DNA from 3 places in the Enterovibrio makurazakiensis genome. Region 2 is predicted to be linked to each of the others. Evidence: predicted binding sites of a transcription regulator. Region 2 holds the regulator's gene; each other region holds the start of a gene.

Evidence for each region. The regulator CRP, encoded in region 2, controls carbon source genes, mostly activating them, when cyclic AMP is high. The targets are predictions, from matches to a motif close to TGTGANNNNNNTCACA.
Region 1: recB (exodeoxyribonuclease V subunit beta) is a predicted target of CRP. The motif match lies at 2,921-2,936, and genes of this name have one in related genera.
Region 3: pyrG (CTP synthase) is a predicted target of CRP. The motif match lies at 1,482-1,497, and genes of this name have one in related genera.

The regions. Positions count from the first base shown of each region.
Region 1 covers NZ_JAKJSE010000030.1:70,483-76,712, forward strand. Annotated here, with positions in the region: gene recB (exodeoxyribonuclease V subunit beta) at 1-2,786, opposite strand, end outside; gene L4D06_RS21035 (methyl-accepting chemotaxis protein) at 3,046-4,659, shown strand; gene recC (exodeoxyribonuclease V subunit gamma) at 4,714-6,230, opposite strand, start outside.
Region 2 covers NZ_JAKJSE010000019.1:102,410-108,639, reverse strand. Annotated here, with positions in the region: gene L4D06_RS15320 (phosphoribulokinase) at 1-610, shown strand, start outside; gene L4D06_RS15315 (OsmC family protein) at 791-1,198, opposite strand; gene crp (cAMP-activated global transcriptional regulator CRP) at 1,435-2,067, shown strand; gene L4D06_RS15305 (hypothetical protein) at 2,249-2,446, shown strand; gene L4D06_RS15300 (DUF1338 domain-containing protein) at 2,564-3,358, opposite strand; gene astD (succinylglutamate-semialdehyde dehydrogenase) at 3,400-4,857, opposite strand; gene astA (arginine N-succinyltransferase) at 4,867-5,883, opposite strand; gene L4D06_RS15285 (aspartate aminotransferase family protein) at 5,928-6,230, opposite strand, start outside.
Region 3 covers NZ_JAKJSE010000006.1:258,825-265,054, forward strand. Annotated here, with positions in the region: gene relA (GTP diphosphokinase) at 1-498, shown strand, start outside; gene mazG (nucleoside triphosphate pyrophosphohydrolase) at 623-1,441, shown strand; gene pyrG (CTP synthase) at 1,581-3,215, shown strand; gene eno (phosphopyruvate hydratase) at 3,296-4,597, shown strand; gene L4D06_RS04815 (FAD-dependent 2-octaprenylphenol hydroxylase) at 4,811-6,022, opposite strand; gene ubiH (2-octaprenyl-6-methoxyphenyl hydroxylase) at 6,022-6,230, opposite strand, start outside.

The DNA.
Region 1 (6,230 bases), on a different contig from region 2:
TCATCTGCGGCATCAATGTCAAAAGCTGGCAAGTCAGGCAATGCCGAACTGTGGCCCTGTTTCACCAGCCCTGAGTAGCTGGTCAAACGCCAATCTCTTCGAATGGTACCTTTGAAATGCTTGGCTGCAATGATGTCATCTTTGTGCTCTAGCACGGCAAGCTTGCCGGTGTCCGCAGGCGGTTCTACCACCGAAAACTGTGGCAGTTCTTCAACCAGCGCCGCCACAGAGGAATGCAGCGTATCTGCATCTCCCGCTTCGCCTTGTTGGATCAAATAACCCAATGCCGACTTATGCAGCCCTGTATCACCCGTGGATTTACGGCCATCTTTTAGCGGCGCTAATCCAATGAAGCAACCGTAAACGGCTCGAGTCAATGCCACGTAAATTAAACGCAGATCTTCAGCTAGACGCTCTTTGTCGGCCAACTCAATGGCAGGTTCAGGATTCGACAGCGCCAAAGTGGGCGTATTCTCATCATCGTGGAAGAATGGTCGATCTGACGGTCTAAAGTTGCACGCAAAAGGCAGATACACCAAATCGTATTCCAAACCTTTTGATTTGTGAATGGTGACTATCTGCACCAAGTCACGTTCAGATTCCAAGCGCACTTGCTGCTCTTCACTGTTGCCGTTTGGCGTGTCGATGTGATCAGCAAGCCAGCGGATCACTGCGTGATGACTATCAAGGGTTTGACTGGCCTGTTGTAACAATTCACCAAGGTGAAGCAAATCAGTCAGTGAGCGCTCACCCTCTTCTTCCAGTAACAATCGCTCTGCAATGCCGCGTCGCTGCATCATCTGACGTAACATGGGCAATATGCCACGAGAAAACCACACTGACTGATAGGTAGAAAACTCAATCACCGCTCTCTCCCATGCTTTTTCATCATGGTTAAGTGAATCAAGTTCTGTCGCTGTCAGCGCAAACAATCCACTCGCCAGCGCTGCTCGAAGTGCTCGTTCATTATCAGGCGACAGCACCGCCGCCAATAGCCGTTGTAAATCGGCAGCTAGGGCGCTTGAAAACACGCTACTGCGATTGGACAAATAGACCGACGCAATACCTTGTCTTGCCAAGGCTTGTTTGACTTTCGCCGCTTCACTACCCGTTCTCACCAACACGGCGATGTCACTGGCCTGAACCGCTTTTCTGTTTTCACCTTTGCAAAAATGCGCACGATCTTCATCACCCGCACTCAGAATTTCGCGAATGCTGGTTGCCGTGGCCAAAGCCATCGTGGCTTCGTAATCATTCTTACTCACTAAGTCACGAGCTTCTGGTAACCAAAACGTCAGCGCTGCTTGTGGCGAATCATCCAAGTGCCAATGTTTCTGGTCCGCACCCGGAGCATGGTCAACCGCGATAAACGGAATGTCATTGTCATAAATGAATGGGGCATTCGCATGAGCAAAAACACGATTCACAGCTGCGACCATGTTGGCAGTTGAACGCCAGTTAGTGCCCAGATTGTAGTGATCAGCGATTTGTCGACGCGCATGAATGTAGGTAAATATATCTGCACCGCGAAACGCGTAAATTGCCTGCTTTGGGTCGCCGATCATAAACAGGCCACATTGAGGCGCATCAGCATAAATATCACTGAAAATTTGATATTGCTGAGGGTCGGTATCTTGAAATTCATCAATCATAGCAACAGGAAACAAAGTACGAATCCGTTCCGCCAAGACCCCTTCGCTGTCTTGAACTAACGCCTCTGACAATTGTGATAACAAGTCGTCAAACGATAGCCAACCAAAACGTCTTTTCTCTTTCGCCAGCAATAAACGCACTTCACGAATCGCATGCGCCGTTAAGGCATCTTTCAGTGTTGGAGGAGACGCTAGCAATACATCAATCGCCTCAAACACCGTGTGGGTCGGTACTGTCCCTTTTTTGGTTTTTTCACTCAGCATGGATGCAGAGAAGCGAGACAAATTATCCGGAAGATCATAGTCCTGCGTTTTCACCTGAGCCCATGCGCCAACTTCACCGAGCCAATTCGGTAAGGAGCGCTTGCTATAGCTGCGTTTGTCCACGCCTGAGCCTGAAATTAGCGCTTCCAGATCTGCGCTGGCTTCTCGCCATTCCGCTTTAACGTTCTCGATACGGGCAAGGTTGTCTTTGTGCAATTCAGCGAGATCGTCCGGCATATCTGGGGCTTGAATACTGACCAGAGGCCCAGACAAGTACACACTAATATCGTGTAACAACGCGAGCGGTGCTCCCCAATAACTGCGCACAACACCTGCTAATGACTTAGGTAACGGATAGAACTGACGTCGCCAGAAATCTGAAACAGCGCGCTCTCGCAGCGTTGATTCATCGGTAATAAATTCATTGCTAAACAAACTGCCGGACTCAAACGCATTCTGCGTCAACATACGCTGACAAAAACCATGAATGGTATATATCGCGGCTTCATCCATTTGACGCTCTGCCTGCAACAGTAATTGCTCGGCATGTTTATGATCCGGAACCTCTTCAAGTAATGGCGCTATCACTGGGTCATGACTCTCACCACGGCTAAATGCAAGGCGTGCATCATGGATACGTGCTCGGATACGGTCGCGCAACTCTTGCGTAGCCGCTTCCGTAAAGGTAACCACCAGAATTTTATCAACCGTTAAGGGGGTTTCATGTGCCGACGTATCCGTGCCATGCCCTAGCAACAAACGAAGGTATAAGCCAGCAATGGTGAACGTTTTCCCTGTACCCGCAGAGGCTTCGATTAATCGATGACCAAAAAGCGGAAATGACATGGGATGAAGAGGTTGGGTTGGCATGAAATGTCGACTCAAGTGAGAGGAATAATCAGATTTTATCAAGTATGAGCGTGATTGTAAGTGAAATGACAATGCAGACTTTACTGACATCAAGGTTTTAAAATTTAGGCATACTACGCGCAGAAAAAAATGTATGCGATACAACTCACAATATAACCACTCTCATCCCAAGCGCATCTATTGATACACCACTCAAATTAGGCCACCCTTAATGTTTCATATTTGTTATATCACACACATAAACTGAGCCTTTTTTAGTATGAAGTTTGTTACAAACCTTACATTTAGAAATAAGTTGCTGCTTATTGTCGGAATTTCAGTGATTAGCATTATTCTACTTACCGCTTTTCAAGTGCGAAATTTGCACCATGACCTTCTCCAAGAGAGAAAAGGAAACTTGATGCAGACCATTGATATTGCTTGGCAAATCGTCGACAAGCACTATCAAGAAGATGCGTCGAAAGAAGGGCTAAAAAGTGCGATGGCAGCATTGCAGCCCTTACGTTTTGGATCCGATGGCTACTACTTTGTCGTCGACGAAAAAGGCTCAATGCTTGCTGGTTCAAAAAGCTGGATTGGGCGCGATTTCAACACATTCCGCGACAGTAACGGCAGCGCAGTACTTCGTAACATGCGACAGGCTGCACAGCCGTCAGATGGCGGATTTAGTAGTTACTGGTTTGCAAAACCAGGCGGCAATACAGCGATTGAAAAAGTCAGTGCCATAAAACGCCACGCACCTTGGGGGCTTCTGATCGGTACTGGCATTTATATCGACGATCTTGAAGCTTTGGTTTGGCAAGAAGCAGGAAAATCGGCACTGGTGGCGGCTTCGTTCACTTTAATACTCATCATATTGGCGACTGCGCTATCACGCATGCTGGTGACATCCATTCGTGAAATCCAGCGAGCCTTAAGCGCCGTAGCGGAAGGTGATCTCACCGCGAGAGCCGACGTCAACAGCGAAGACGAACTCGGCGAAATGGCACGTAACCTCAACGATGCTTGCCAGCAACTGCAGACCTTATTGGCTAACGTGGACACCACACTCCACCAGCTCGATAGCGATAGCAATACCATGGCAAATTTGGCTAACCGTTCAACGGACGGCATTCGAACTCAAAGCCAAGAATTAGACTTGGTTGCAAGTGCGATGGAAGAGATGTCATCGGCTATCAAAGAAGTCGAGGCCAGCACGCTGACGGCGCAAAATAGCACGCGTCACTCACGCGTTCTGGTAGGCGAAGCCGAGAATGCACTGTCTGTCTCTCTTAACAAGTTTGAAGAAGTTAACCGCGATGTGATTGATGCAGAGCGAAACATTCGCGAACTTGCTGCATCTAGCGACCAAATCAGTGATGTTGTTACTGTGATCAATGACATTTCAGAGCAAACCAATTTACTGGCATTGAATGCCGCCATTGAAGCTGCCCGCGCGGGCAGTGCAGGTCGTGGATTTGCTGTAGTGGCGGATGAAGTCAGAAAGCTCGCACACTCAACCAAAGAGTCCACCACTCAAATCAATGCCATCATTGAGAAGCTACAAGAGCGCGCTCAGATAGCAGCGAAAATCATGAGTAGCGGCACAGACAAAACAGCCCAAAGCCTTGATCATGCTCGCCAAGCAAAAACACAACTGACCTCATTGGCAGACTTAATTAATGATTTGGAGCAGCTAAACACGGCCGTCGCGACATCAACATCTCAACAAGCAAGTGCATCTTCGGAAGTCGCTCGTAGCGTTGTGAACGTTAGCGACATTTCACACAACAACCGCGATGCCAGTGAAGAAACCCTCGCACTCAGCGACAAAGTAAAATCACTAAGTGATACAGGCCGCAGCCAACTATCTAAGTTCAATATTACTGCTTAAAAAGCCTTGCGCAGTTAACCGCACAAGGCAAAAGAGAAGACTGATGAGAAATTATCAGTCTTCTTTCTTTTCGGCTCTTATAGCGGGAAGGAGTACTTGTTGCCCCCATGAGAGAACATCGCTCAGCAACTGCTCATCCGCTTGTGGCCACACTCGCATCACGTAGGTATTCTCGCCTTCACCTGTTGTCATGTAACCACTATCAAACGCTGCACACATCTTGATTTTGGCTTTTTCCCACGTCACCTCATCATCAGACCAATTGCCAGCTTTATCCATACTCGCCAATAGTCCTGCAAGTGCGGTATTCGGCAAATAAGGAAGAGGCCGCTCAGTGCCTAAGTAATACTGTTCAAGGTAAAAGCTCAAATAGCTCAAAGCTTCATTGGCATCAATGGGCGTTAATACGACGTCTTCATCAACCCCTATAAAATGCGTTTCGCTTTTATCACCCGCAGCACATTGGCACAGATGATCGATCCACGCAGCCAGTCTGTCTCGCGCACGGATTTTCCCGCTTCGAAACAGCACTCGTCCAGCGCGATAACGCTCATCAAGCCAACCTTGTAATAATACCGTACCGCGAGAAGTTGGAATCGACAGGTTTATTTCGAGTGGTTGACGACGTTCTGAAAAATGCGGTTTTAATCTGTCGTATAACCCAAGGATGCTGGCTTGTTCACTTTCTAACGTCAGCTCACCAAAGTGACTCAATGGAAGCGTCCCGCTGGCTTTTTGATGTTGATAGAAGTCTGTTAGTGATTGCTCACTGTTGCCGTATTCAATGATGTGAGACAGCAGAGCATCGCGCAATTTATAACGCTCGAGGTTATCCAATGAAAACGGCTCGGCATCTTCCATTGCACCGTCAGGCGCTTCGAAAAAGACTTTCAATCGACGATTGAAGAAGTACTGCACGGGCAAACGCCAAAAACGCTGGAGTTCGGCTAATTCAACAATGCGGGCATCATCTTCACTCTCAGCAACCAACTCTTCGGTCCCCAAGAAAGGGGCAGCAAGCTCACCTTCACCTTTTGCAGCGGGGAGCCACTCTGACGCATAGCTTTGTCTGTCCCCTTCAAACGCGAGGCGACTGAACGGAACCAAAGGGTTGTGATGAACCAAATGCTCAATGAGGTTTTCGCCCGACGCATGTTCAGGCAACGCATTGTCACTCTGTAAACAATAACCCTGTCGACAGTAATCAAGTAGTTCAGTGATCAACACCGACGGTACTTTTACGGAGTTATCTTGCACTGAACGTCCAACATAGCTGATGTATAAACGCTGCTGCGCCGACTGAAGTGCTTCAAGGAACAGGTAGCGGTCATCATCACGTCGAGATCGGTCGCCAGGTCGCGTTCGCCCCGCCATTAAATCAAACCCGACAGGCGCAATCGTCCTTGGGTAATCGCCATCATTCATGCCTAGAAGGCAAACCACATTAAATGGGATAGAACGCATTGGCATCAAGGTACAGAAGTTCACCTGACCGGCAAGAAAACGCTGACTAACACGCTCTCCACCCAATTTTTCTTTCAAATAATCACGAACAATGGCCAAAGAAAGCG
Region 2 (6,230 bases):
CAAACACGGCACTGGGCAATTTCGTCGGTATCTACATACTTTTGATGAAGCGGTTCCCTACAACCAAATGCCGGGCACCTTTACCGCATGGCAAGATTTGCCAGAAAACAATGACGTGATGTTTTACGAAGGACTTCATGGTGGCATTGTAGACGGTGACATCAACGTCGCACAGCACGTCGACCTGCTCATAGGCATGGTGCCCATTGTGAATTTAGAGTGGATTCAGAAATTCGTGCGCGATACGCGTGACCGCGGGCATTCGCGTGAAGCCGTCATGGACTCGATCGTGCGCTCCATGGATGATTATCTCAACTACATCACACCGCAGTTCAGCCGGACACACATTAACTTTCAGCGCGTCCCGACCGTGGATACTTCAAACCCGCTGAATGCCAAAGGCATACCGAGTCTTGATGAGAGTTTTGTCGTTATCCGCTTCCGCGGTATTAAAAAGGTGGACTTCCCCTACTTACTGGCCATGATTCAAGGCTCTTTCATGTCGAGGCACGATACGTTAGTCGTCCCCGGTGGGAAAATGAGCTTTGCGGTTGAATTGATTATTCAACCTCTTATTCAACAATTGATTGAAACAGGCAAGATTAGCTAAGCCAGAAAGAAAGAAAGAACGCTATCTGTCTGAAAGTCTTGGCAACAGCACAACCTAAGACCTTGCCAGCTCATCGCCTAAAGCACGAGATATGAAGGGCAATGCCCTCCATATCTTTGTTTTATCAACCGACAAACATGCAAATGCCCTATGTCTCTTCGCTACATTCAAACAGTGCAGCTAGGCGATATCTCGCACTTCATAGGAATGCGTCATTTCCATGCCCGCACCTAGCATCAAACACACAGAGCAATATTTTTCTAAACTGTCTTTCACCGCTCTGGCTACTAGTGAATCTTCCAATGCCGACCCTGTCACGACAAAGTGAAAGTGTATGCCCGTAAACAAACGAGGGGCTTGCTCTCTTCGTTCAGCCGTTAATACAGCTTCACAATGTGAGATGGCTTGATTGGCCGATTCTAAGGCCGCGACGACGTCAACCGAGCTGCATCCTCCCGCTCCCATCAATACCATTTCCATGGGGCTTGGTGCTTTTTCACCCCCATCACCATCCATGACAACGCTATGACCCGAATTTGATTGGCCTAGAAAAGTCTTATTTCCGCACCACTTGACGCTTGCTCGCATCTCTTTCCTCCATTTACTTTCAGTGTCGTGATCTTGTCCACGTTTTTAGCCTTTAATAGGGCACTAAGTCCATATCAAAATCAAGAAATCGTGCTGGAAAAAGGATAAACTCAATGACTCAAACAGAGAGCTTGTAGCCTGACGGTTGACACTTTATGCTATCCGACGGACTTGTGCCGCAGGACGGTGGGCTAAGGAAGACTCATCAGGCAACAACTGCAGAGGAAATGAGAGATATGGTTCCAGGAAAACCTCAAACAGACCCAACACTAGAGTGGTTCCTTTCACACTGCCACATTCATAAGTACCCTTCTAAAAGTACGCTGATCCATGCTGGTGAGAAAGCAGAAACGCTGTACTACATCGTGAAAGGTTCTGTGGCTGTACTGATCAAGGATGAAGAAGGCAAAGAGATGATCCTTTCTTACCTCAACCAGGGCGACTTCATTGGCGAACTGGGCCTATTCGAGGAAGATCAGGAGCGTACAGCTTGGGTTCGCGCTAAATCTCCATGCGAAGTCGCTGAAATCTCATTCAAGAAGTTCCGTCAGCTGATTCAAGTGAATCCAGACATTCTAATGCGCCTTTCTTCTCAAATGGCTCGTCGCCTACAAGTGACTAGCCAGAAAGTAGGTGACTTGGCATTCCTAGATGTGACAGGTCGTATCGCGCAAACATTGCTGAACTTGGCGAAACAACCAGATGCAATGACTCACCCAGACGGTATGCAAATTAAGATTACCCGTCAGGAAATCGGTCAAATCGTGGGTTGTTCACGTGAAACCGTTGGTCGTATTCTGAAAATGCTTGAAGAGCAGAACCTAATTTCTGCACACGGTAAAACTATCGTGGTATACGGCACTCGCTAAACCGTTTTGCTTTGAAGTGAAAGCCACCTCTTTAGGTGGCTTTTTTGTTTCCGCGTGTTTTTTGTTTCTGCGTGATAGCTGTCACACGAATTTCATCACAGAGTTCCCAATTTGGTGCTAAGTTTCAGTGCAAGGTGTGTATGAATATACGTGCACAACATGGACAAGCTGGAGTCCCGATATGGACATGGAACGTCATGCGTTTGGAAGCAACCCTCCCCCATCAACCATCGGACCGTGGGGGCAAGCAAGCACTGAATTGACAGGTTTTACTGGAATGTCTCACTACCAACTACAACGCATGCTTGGTGATGATGAGCAACGCTCTACGCCGCCCACTCATACGGAATGGCCATCCCATTCAACCGATCATCCATAGAAGCTGGGTATTGAAGCTCGGTCTTGTTACGTCATTTTTAAGCAGCGATAGTGACAGTCGCTAAGAATCTAGTGACCGTGACTCAGTGCACTCTCGCCACCTAGCAATGGTGATGACCTATTGGTCAGTGCTTTCAAAAATTTTATCGGCAGACGCCTCGACAAAACCTTGATACAGAGAACCATCAGGCAAAGGATAACGCTTCGCGAATTCATAAAACCCTCCTGAAACCTGCCTCTCACCATCACTAAATTTCACTGTCACCTTGTCAGCCATGGTGGCTGATTGCTCCAAGCGCACTTCAGAGTCGCCTTTTACTTCACCACCAGATTCATTAATAGCAAAGCCTGACTGACGCAGCACTTGGTTGACATCCGCCACTTCGTCGAGTGAACTCAACTGGTTCACACTTACCGTAAAATGGTTGGCACCAAAGCCATGTGCGGATAACCAACCTGCATACTCGCTTTCACCAGAAAGTAATTCATAGGTTGCCGTATCAATATCCCATAGGCGTCCACCGTACAAAAACGCAGGATCGTTAAGTGCTGCGTCATCGACTTGTTCGACCAAGGCTCGAACGGCTTGTTGCAATTCGAAAGAGCACTGCCCAACCAAGAGCTCACTAATAAACACCTTAGGGGCCTCAGGATTAGGATGTTCAAAATGGCGCGCGAACAGCTTTTTAGCCTTAAAATGGTACTCCCCTTTAGGGACATAACCGATAGCGATAAACGGCGCAGCCAAGCGATCAAGTCCTACCTTGGGAAGCGCAAACGTGCGTAGCGCGATATGATCGTTGAGAAGAGGTGTTCCTTCCTCCAACAACCCATGTACTTTCGCTGCCGACGGGCACAACCGTTGCGTGTAGTCTTTCCACAGTCCATCAAATAAAGCCTGTACGCGTTCCATCACATCCTCCTACATTGCGTGTTCTTGTTTGACCTTCGTCGCTACAGCGACAGTCCTGGGCTCAGTTGTGCGGGCATAGAAACATCATCGCCTTCCATTGATGCCATCGGATACGCACAGTAATCCGCTGCATAGTAAGCACTCGGACGTAAATTTCCTGAAGCGCCTGGCCCGCCAAATGGTGCATCGCCACTGGCACCCGTCAATTGGCGGTTTCGATTTACGATACCGGCGCGAATATGATCTAAGAAATATTCCCATTCGCTATCGTCGGTAGAGATGAGTCCCGCAGACAGTCCGTAACGCGTGTCATTGGCCAACATGACGGCTTGCTCAAGCGATTCATAACGCACCACTTGAAGCAGTGGGCCGAAGTATTCTTCATCAGGCAATTGTGCAATCGCCGTGGCTTCTATGATGCCTGGCGATACCACGGCATCATGCAGTAGTTCCGCCTTCAGCAGCGGCACACCGCCAAGTGACTCTAGGTTAGCCTGCGCCGCAAGAATGCCCTCAGCGGCGCGTACAGAGATTTGTGCGCCCATGAAAGATGCAGGCTCGTCAAACTGACCGCCAACTTTGATGTTCTTGGTCATCTCAACAAGGCGCAACAACAGCGCGTCTCCTCGTTCTCCGGTGGGCACATACAGGCGACGTGCACATGTACAGCGCTGTCCTGCACTGATAAAAGCCGATTGAATAATGGTGTATGCCGTCGCATCCAGTTCGCCATAATGCTCGGAAATCACCATTGGGTTATTGCCGCCCATTTCTAATGCCAGCATCTTACCGGGCTCACCTGCAAATTGACGGTGAAGAATATGGCCAGTATTCGCGCTTCCGGTAAAGAGTAAGCCATCAATGCCTTTTGATTGCGCCAAAGCTTCACCGGTTTCACGACCACCCTGTACCATATTGATCACACCTGCTGGTAAGCCTGCGTCAATCCACAGCTTCATGGTTTCTTCGGCGGTTTTAGGTGTCAGATCAGACGGTTTAAAGACGACGGTGTTACCCGCTAACAGCGCAGGGACAATATGTCCGTTTGGCAAATGCCCTGGGAAATTATATGGCCCGAATACCGCCATCACACCCAGCGGACGATGACGCAATACTGCCTGCGTTCCCGCCACATCTTTGCTGCGTTCACCCGTACGTTCTTGATACGCTCGCAGTGAAAGCGCAATTTTACCCACCATGGCAGCGGCTTCAGTGCGCGTTTCCCAAAGCGGTTTACCTGTCTCTTCCGCAATCACTTGCGCAATGTGCTCGCTGTTCGCTTTGATTGCATCAGCAAATCGTTCGACCAGAGCCTGACGCTCCGCCAACGACGTATGCTTCCACGTCATAAAGGCATTTCGCGCCGCGCTCACAGCAGATCCAACCTGATCAGGCGTAGCTGCTCGTCCTTGCCAAATCGATTCGCTATTAAACGGGTTTAGCGATTCAAACGTGTCACCTTTGCCTTCGACTGGCTGGTTATCAATCCATTGTGTCATTATTTACTCCTACACAGACACGAGTCGCACCATGTCACCGTTACTCACGTTGAGCGCGTCGGCAACGGCTTGACTGATCAATGCTTCATTTCGTTCTTCGTCAACGCCAATCTTGGCCGATGTGGCACGGAAGTTTTGGAAGTCGCTGTTACAAATCAGGTAATCCTGCGCACTGCTGTGCTCCGCTACTTTGACCCTTGCGGTAAACGAGCGACGAATTGAATCAATATTCTGAAGCAAGCACTCCACGGTAGGACCCGCGTCGAAAATGTCGACGTAGCCACGGCAGGTAAAACCTTCTTTTTCAAGCAAACGTAACGCTGGGCGCGTTTTCTCATGCACTTGCCCAATCACCTCACGCGCTTCATCACTGAGCAAATTCACGTAAATCGGAAGCTTAGGCATCAAATCCGCAATAAAGCCTTTTTGGCCAATACCTGTTAAGTAATCTGCGAGGGTAAAGTCAATCGAGAAAAAGTGTTCTTTGAGCCATTTCCAGAACGGCGAGTTTCCGTCCTCATCAGACACGCCACGCATCTCAGCGAAAATAATGTCCGAGAACTTTTCAGGAAACTGCGCCAGCATCAAGAATCGACATTTAGACAGCAATTTACCATTGAGCCCACCACGAAATTCAGGTCGCAAAAACAGGGTGCAGATTTCGGTCGCACCTGTGTAATTGTTTCCGAATGTCAGCACTTCAACCACGTTATGCACGTTGAGTCGGCGAGAGTGATGCACCACTTTGCTGATGTGATAACTATAAAAAGGATTATCCAGCCCGATGGCAGCTTCTATGCCCGTCGTCCCAGCAATTTCACCGGTTTCCGTATCTTCCGCTACCATGAGATAGCCTTCAGTGCCCGGTGCTTGTGCGTTACGGGAGAAACTATCAACCGAGTGATCGATACGGCCTTGGATCAATTCATCATTGACCGGCAGTGACGTAAAACCGTGTCCCGATTCTTCGGCACACAGCATCAACGCATCAAAATCTGATTCCCTGATGGGACGAATTACCAGCATCTTACTTCCTCCTGATGCAGTGGATGGTCAAAACCACGCAGCAATTAAGCCGCTGTCAGTTTTGCCAGTGCACGATCCAAGCGCGCCATACCTTCTTCGAATTCTTCTTTCGTGATAACCAGTGATGGCGTCATACGCACTACGTTGGTTCCAGCCACCAGCAGAAGTAAGCCTTCATCGCCTGCTGCTAGCAAAACGTCACGTGCGCGTCCCTGCCATTTTTCATTCAATGCAGCACCCACCAAAAGGCCTTTGCCACGAATTTCGCTAAACATATTGTATTTGTCATTCAGTGCTTTGAGGCCATCACGGAACCAGCCTTCACGCTCTTGCACACCAGCCAGTAC
Region 3 (6,230 bases), on a different contig from region 2:
GAAAAGCTCGAACAAGCCGAAACCTCGTCAGCGCCGAAAAAACCGCGCAGAGATGCCGTGGTGGTTGAAGGGGTTGATAACCTGATGACCCACCTTGCACGTTGCTGTCAGCCGATCCCAGGGGATGCCATCGAAGGTTATGTGACGCAAGGGCGTGGTATATCGGTTCACCGTTCAGACTGTGATCAATTATCAGAGCTTCGCCATCATGCGCCTGAGCGTATTATCGATACGGTGTGGGGCGGGGGTTTTGTAGGTAACTACCAGATCACGGTTCGCGTGTTGGCGTCAGAGCGCAATGGGTTGATCAAAGACCTGACCAACGTACTGACTAATGACAAAGTGAAAGTAGCAGGCATGCAAAGCCGAGTCGACTATAAGCAAAACATGTCGATCATGGACTTTGATCTGGAACTGAGTGATTTAGAAGTGCTGAGTCGAGTGATCTCTCGCCTTGAGCAGGTGCGAGATGTTCACGAAGCAAAACGACTTCACTGAGTGAGAAATCGCGCATCTTCAGGTTGATTTGGGTAAAAAATATTCGGTATAAAAAAGGGAGAGCTTAGGCTTTCCCTTTTTATTATTGAACACGTTTTAACACACTGACAGTGGGTAAATAGACATGAAAAAAATGTCGCGAATGCAAGAATTACTCGAAATTATGGCGACCCTACGAGACCCGAATAATGGCTGTCCGTGGGATAAAAAGCAGACGTTTGATTCCATAATTCCTTACACCATCGAAGAAACTTTCGAAACCGTGGATGCGATTGAGCGCCAAGATTGGGCGGATGTACGCGATGAACTGGGCGATCTCCTGTTTCAGATCGTGTTCTATAGTCAACTCGGTAAAGAGCAGGGCGACTTTGATTTCGACGATGTGGTCGGGGCTATCTGTGACAAATTGGTTCGTCGTCATCCTCATGTGTTTGGTGAGAAAGATGCGGACGGCAACCCACTTCAAGAAGCTGATTGGGAAGGCATTAAGGCACAAGAACGTGCCAAAAAAGCAGCGCCAGATGTGGCGGTGAGTTTATTGGATGACGTACCTAGCGCATTACCTGCATTAGGCCGAGCGACAAAAATTCAGAAACGTTGCGCTAGCGTCGGGTTTGATTGGGATGCGATCGGTCCGGTGGCTGAAAAAGTCCAAGAAGAGCTTGAAGAAGTGATGGAAGAAGCCTTGATGGTGGACGTCAATCAAGCACGTATTGATGAAGAAGTAGGCGACTTGTTGTTTGCCGTAGTGAATTTAGCCCGCCATGTTGGGACAAATCCCGAAAGTGCATTAAGAAAAGCTAATTTAAAATTCGAAAAACGTTTTCGTCAAATTGAAATGAAATTACGCGAAAATGGTAAAAACTTGCAGGAAAGTCAGACAGATGAGCTCGAAAATCTCTGGCAGCAAGTGAAACGTGACGAAGGCAACAAAGCAATGTAAATCACTCCATTGATTTACGACAAAAAAAAACGTTTGGTCGTGTGATAGTTTTCACGTTGTGGGAAGTTTCGGGCTCTGGTAACATGTCGTCCCGTCCAGATTTCCAATATTTCCCCTAAATCCAACTCTCAGGTTTAGCATGACAACGAATTACATTTTTGTAACTGGCGGGGTGGTTTCCTCCCTCGGTAAGGGTATTGCTGCAGCGTCATTAGCAGCGATTTTAGAAGCACGTGGTCTTAATGTGACCATGATGAAGCTCGACCCTTACATCAACTTGGATCCGGGCACGATGAGCCCAACCCAGCACGGTGAAGTATTCGTTACGGAAGACGGTGCAGAAACCGACCTAGACTTGGGTCACTACGAGCGTTTCATCCGTACCAAGATGACTAAGCGCAACAACTTTACGTCTGGCCGTGTATACGCCGATGTACTGCGCAAAGAACGCCGCGGCGACTACTTGGGTGCAACCATTCAGGTTATCCCACATATCACTAACTCGATTAAAGAGCGTGTGCTTGCTGGTGGCGAAGGTCACGATGTGGCTATCGTTGAAATCGGCGGTACTGTTGGTGATATCGAGTCATTGCCATTCCTAGAAGCTATCCGTCAGTTGGCGGTTGAACTTGGTCGCGAGCGCACCATGTTCATGCACCTGACTTTGGTTCCTTACCTTGCAGCTGCAGGTGAAGTGAAAACCAAACCTACTCAACACTCAGTGAAAGAACTGCTGTCTATCGGTATTCAGCCAGACATTCTGGTTTGCCGTAGCGACCGTGTTATTCCTGCAAACGAGCGTTCTAAAATTGCCTTGTTCTGTAACGTGCAAGAAAAAGCCGTTATCTCAATGAAGGATGTGGATTCTATCTACAAAATCCCTTCACTGATCCGTTCACAAGGCTTGGATGACTTGGTTTGTCAGCGTTTTGGTATCACGGCGCCACAAGCAGACTTGTCTGAGTGGGAACAAGTTATTTTTGAAGAAGCGAACCCGACCGGTGAAGTGACTATCGGTATGGTTGGTAAGTACATCGAACTGCCAGACGCCTATAAGTCTGTCAACGAAGCACTGAAGCACGCTGGCCTTAAGAATCGCCTGACCGTGAACATCAAGTATGTTGACTCTCAAGACGTAGAAACCAAAGGTGAAGAAGCACTGCATGGCCTAGACGCAATTCTAGTTCCAGGTGGCTTCGGTGATCGCGGCGTAGAAGGCAAAATTCTGGCAGCGAAGTTTGCGCGTGAAAACAAAATTCCTTACTTGGGTATCTGCCTAGGCATGCAAGTTGCGTTGATTGAATACGCACGTAACGTTGTGGGCATGGAAGGCGCGAACTCTACGGAGTTCAATAAAGAAAGCAAATTCCCAGTTGTTGGCCTGATCACTGAGTGGGTCGACGGCGAAGGTAAGGTTGAAGCGCGTACTGAGAAATCCGACTTGGGCGGCACCATGCGCCTTGGCGCACAGCTGTGTCACCTAAAAGACGGCACCAAAGCGCGTGAGCTATACGGTAATGCGTCTATTCACGAGCGTCACCGTCACCGCTATGAAGTCAACAATGTGCTTCGTCCGCAAATTGAAGAAGCCGGCCTTGTGGTATCGGGCTTGTCAGCGGACAAGAAGCTGGTTGAAATTATTGAAAACCCTGAGCACCCATGGTTTGTGGCGTGCCAGTTCCACCCTGAATTTACCTCTACACCGCGCGACGGCCATCCTTTGTTTGAAGGCTTTGTGGCAGCGGCAGGTAAAAATCAGCGTGGTGAGCTGTAACTGAGAACAAAGGGCGGTTGCGAAGGTAGTGCAGCCGCTTTTCGCATTTTTAAGCTATATGACATACGAGAGGAAACACAATGTCTAAGATCGTTAAAGTTCTAGGTCGTGAAATTATCGATTCACGCGGTAACCCAACTGTAGAAGCAGAAGTTCACCTAGAAGGTGGTTTCGTAGGTATGGCAGCTGCACCATCTGGCGCATCTACCGGTTCTCGCGAAGCTCTTGAATTGCGTGACGGCGACAAAGCTCGTTTCCTAGGTAAAGGCGTACTTAAAGCAATCGGCGCAGTAAACGGCGAAATCGCTAACGCTCTAGAAGGTAAAGACGCGACAAACCAAGCAGAAATCGACCAAATCATGATCGACTTGGACGGTACTGAGAACAAATCTAAGTTCGGTGCTAACGCAATCCTAGCGGTATCTCTAGCGAACGCAAAAGCAGCAGCTGCTGCTAAAGGCATGCCACTGTACGAGCACATTGCTGAACTAAACGGCACTGCTGGTCAGTTCTCTATGCCTCTACCAATGATGAACATCATCAACGGTGGCGAGCACGCTGACAACAACGTTGATATCCAAGAGTTCATGATTCAGCCAGTTGGCGCTGCAACTTTGAAAGAAGCTGTTCGCATGGGTGCTGAAGTATTCCACAACCTAGCGAAAGTATTGAAGTCTAAAGGCTACAACACTGCAGTTGGTGACGAAGGCGGTTTCGCTCCTAACCTTAAGTCTAACGCTGAAGCGCTAGAAGTTATCGCAGAAGCTGTTGCAGCTGCTGGCTACGAGCTAGGCAAAGACATCACTCTTGCTATGGACTGTGCAGCATCTGAGTTCTTCGACAAAGAAGCTGGCATCTACAACATGAAAGGCGAAGGCAAAACCTTCACCGCTGAAGAGTTCAACCACTACCTTGCTGGTCTAGTTGAGCAATTCCCAATCGTTTCTATCGAAGACGGTCTGGACGAGTCTGATTGGACTGGTTTCAAACACCAAACTGAGCTTCTAGGCGACAAAATTCAGCTAGTGGGTGACGATCTATTCGTTACTAACACTAAGATCCTTGCTCGTGGTATCGAAGAAGGCATCACTAACTCTATCCTGATCAAGTTCAACCAAATCGGTTCACTAACCGAAACTTTGGCTGCGATCAAGATGGCTAAAGATGCTGGTTTCACTGCAGTTATCTCTCACCGTTCAGGTGAAACTGAAGATGCAACTATCGCTGACCTAGCTGTTGGTACTGCTGCAGGCCAAATCAAGACTGGTTCTATGAGCCGTTCTGACCGTGTTGCTAAGTACAACCAACTTATCCGTATCGAAGAAGCTCTGGGCGAACGCGCACCTTTCAACGGTCTGAAAGAAGTTAAAGGCCAAGCGTAATCGCTTAGCTCTTCATTCAGTCGGCGATACGCTGATTTAGATATGAAAACGGCTCCCTCGGGAGCCGTTTTTTTGTTTGTAAGATAGGGAATAGAAAGATCTAGGAAGAGCGAAAGCGAAAAGCTTGACCGCATCTCAGGCCGTCAAAAACATTTTGCAGTACCCAGTACCCAGTACCCAGTACCCAGTACCCAGTACCCAGTACCCAGTACCCTATTTCTTTGCCAACTCGGGCAAATCCCCATTTAACCCCAAAGCTCGCTTAATAAACTGCGTTTTAATCCCTGGCAGGGTCGCTGCGGCCATCAAGCCAATGCCACGGAACAGTTTCTTAGCGGGGTTTTCACCTGAGAAAATATCGCGAAACCCCTGCATGGCGGCAATCATGTGAGCCGCTTCAGCTTTGCGCCAGCGCTCAAAACTGCGAAGGTTGGCTTTCTCGCCAATGTCTTTGCCTTCTTCATGCAAACGCACTAACTCTTGCGCCAAGCTGGTGGCATCTAACAACCCGAGATTGACACCTTGACCTGCCAACGGGTGAATGGTGTGAGCGGCATCCCCGATCAGTGCGACGCGCTCGACCACGAAGTCGCGGGCATAACGCATCTTCAGCGGAAACGCAGCCCGCTCGCTTGTTACAGAGCAAAGCCCCAGTCGTGTATCAAATGCGGCAGTCAGTGCTTTGTTAAAGTCTTCATCAGACAAAGCACATCGTTGGTCTGCAAGCTCAGGGGATTGTGACCACACAATAGAGCAAAGGTACGGGTCTGACAGCGGCAAGAATGCCAATGGGCCATCAGGGGTGAAGATTTGGCGTGCAACGCCGCCATGAGGCTCTGCAGTGCGAATATTGGCAACGAGCGCGCTGTGCCCATAGTCCCAATGAGTCAGCGGGATGGACAGTTGATTTCTAACCCATGAATTTGCACCATCAGCACCAACCACCAGTTTCGCAGTAATGGCATTGCCAGAATCGAGTGTTAGCCAAGCTTCGGTTTCGCCGAACATCATGCTCGCGCATTTGTCTGGGCAAAATAGGGTGACATTGTGTTGCTGCTTGATACGTTCAAACAATGACAGTTGGATAACGCGGTTTTCGACGATATAGCCTAGGTTCGGCTGACCCATGTCCATGGCATCAAAATCAATCGCGCCAAAGCTGTCTTGTTCCCACACCGACATTTTCTGATATGGGCTGCTGCGTCGAGACGTAATTCCGTCCCATGCACTTACATTTTTTAAGATGTTTTCGCTGGCGCGGCTGAGCGCAGAAACACGCAAATCGGGAAGGGGAGGCAGATCGATGTCTGGCATTTTTCCTTCGATGACGGCGATGCGAAGGTCGCTGTCAGCGAGTGCAGCTGCCAATGTTAATCCCACCATACCGCCACCAATAATGGCGATGTCTACATTTGTCATTTTCATTATCGTTCTACCAGCCCCATTGCACGTTTTAGCAATGGCGCTTTTAATCCGCTAAAGACGGACATTGCCGCCAGTCCTAAATTGCGCCCAAGACTGAGTGGCGCAGACGTATTGGAAAAACCATGAACAAGGCCCGATGTCATGGCGACAGTGGCATCTCTGTCTGGTTCGCGACGATGAAGGTAACGCTGAAGCATTATCATGTTGC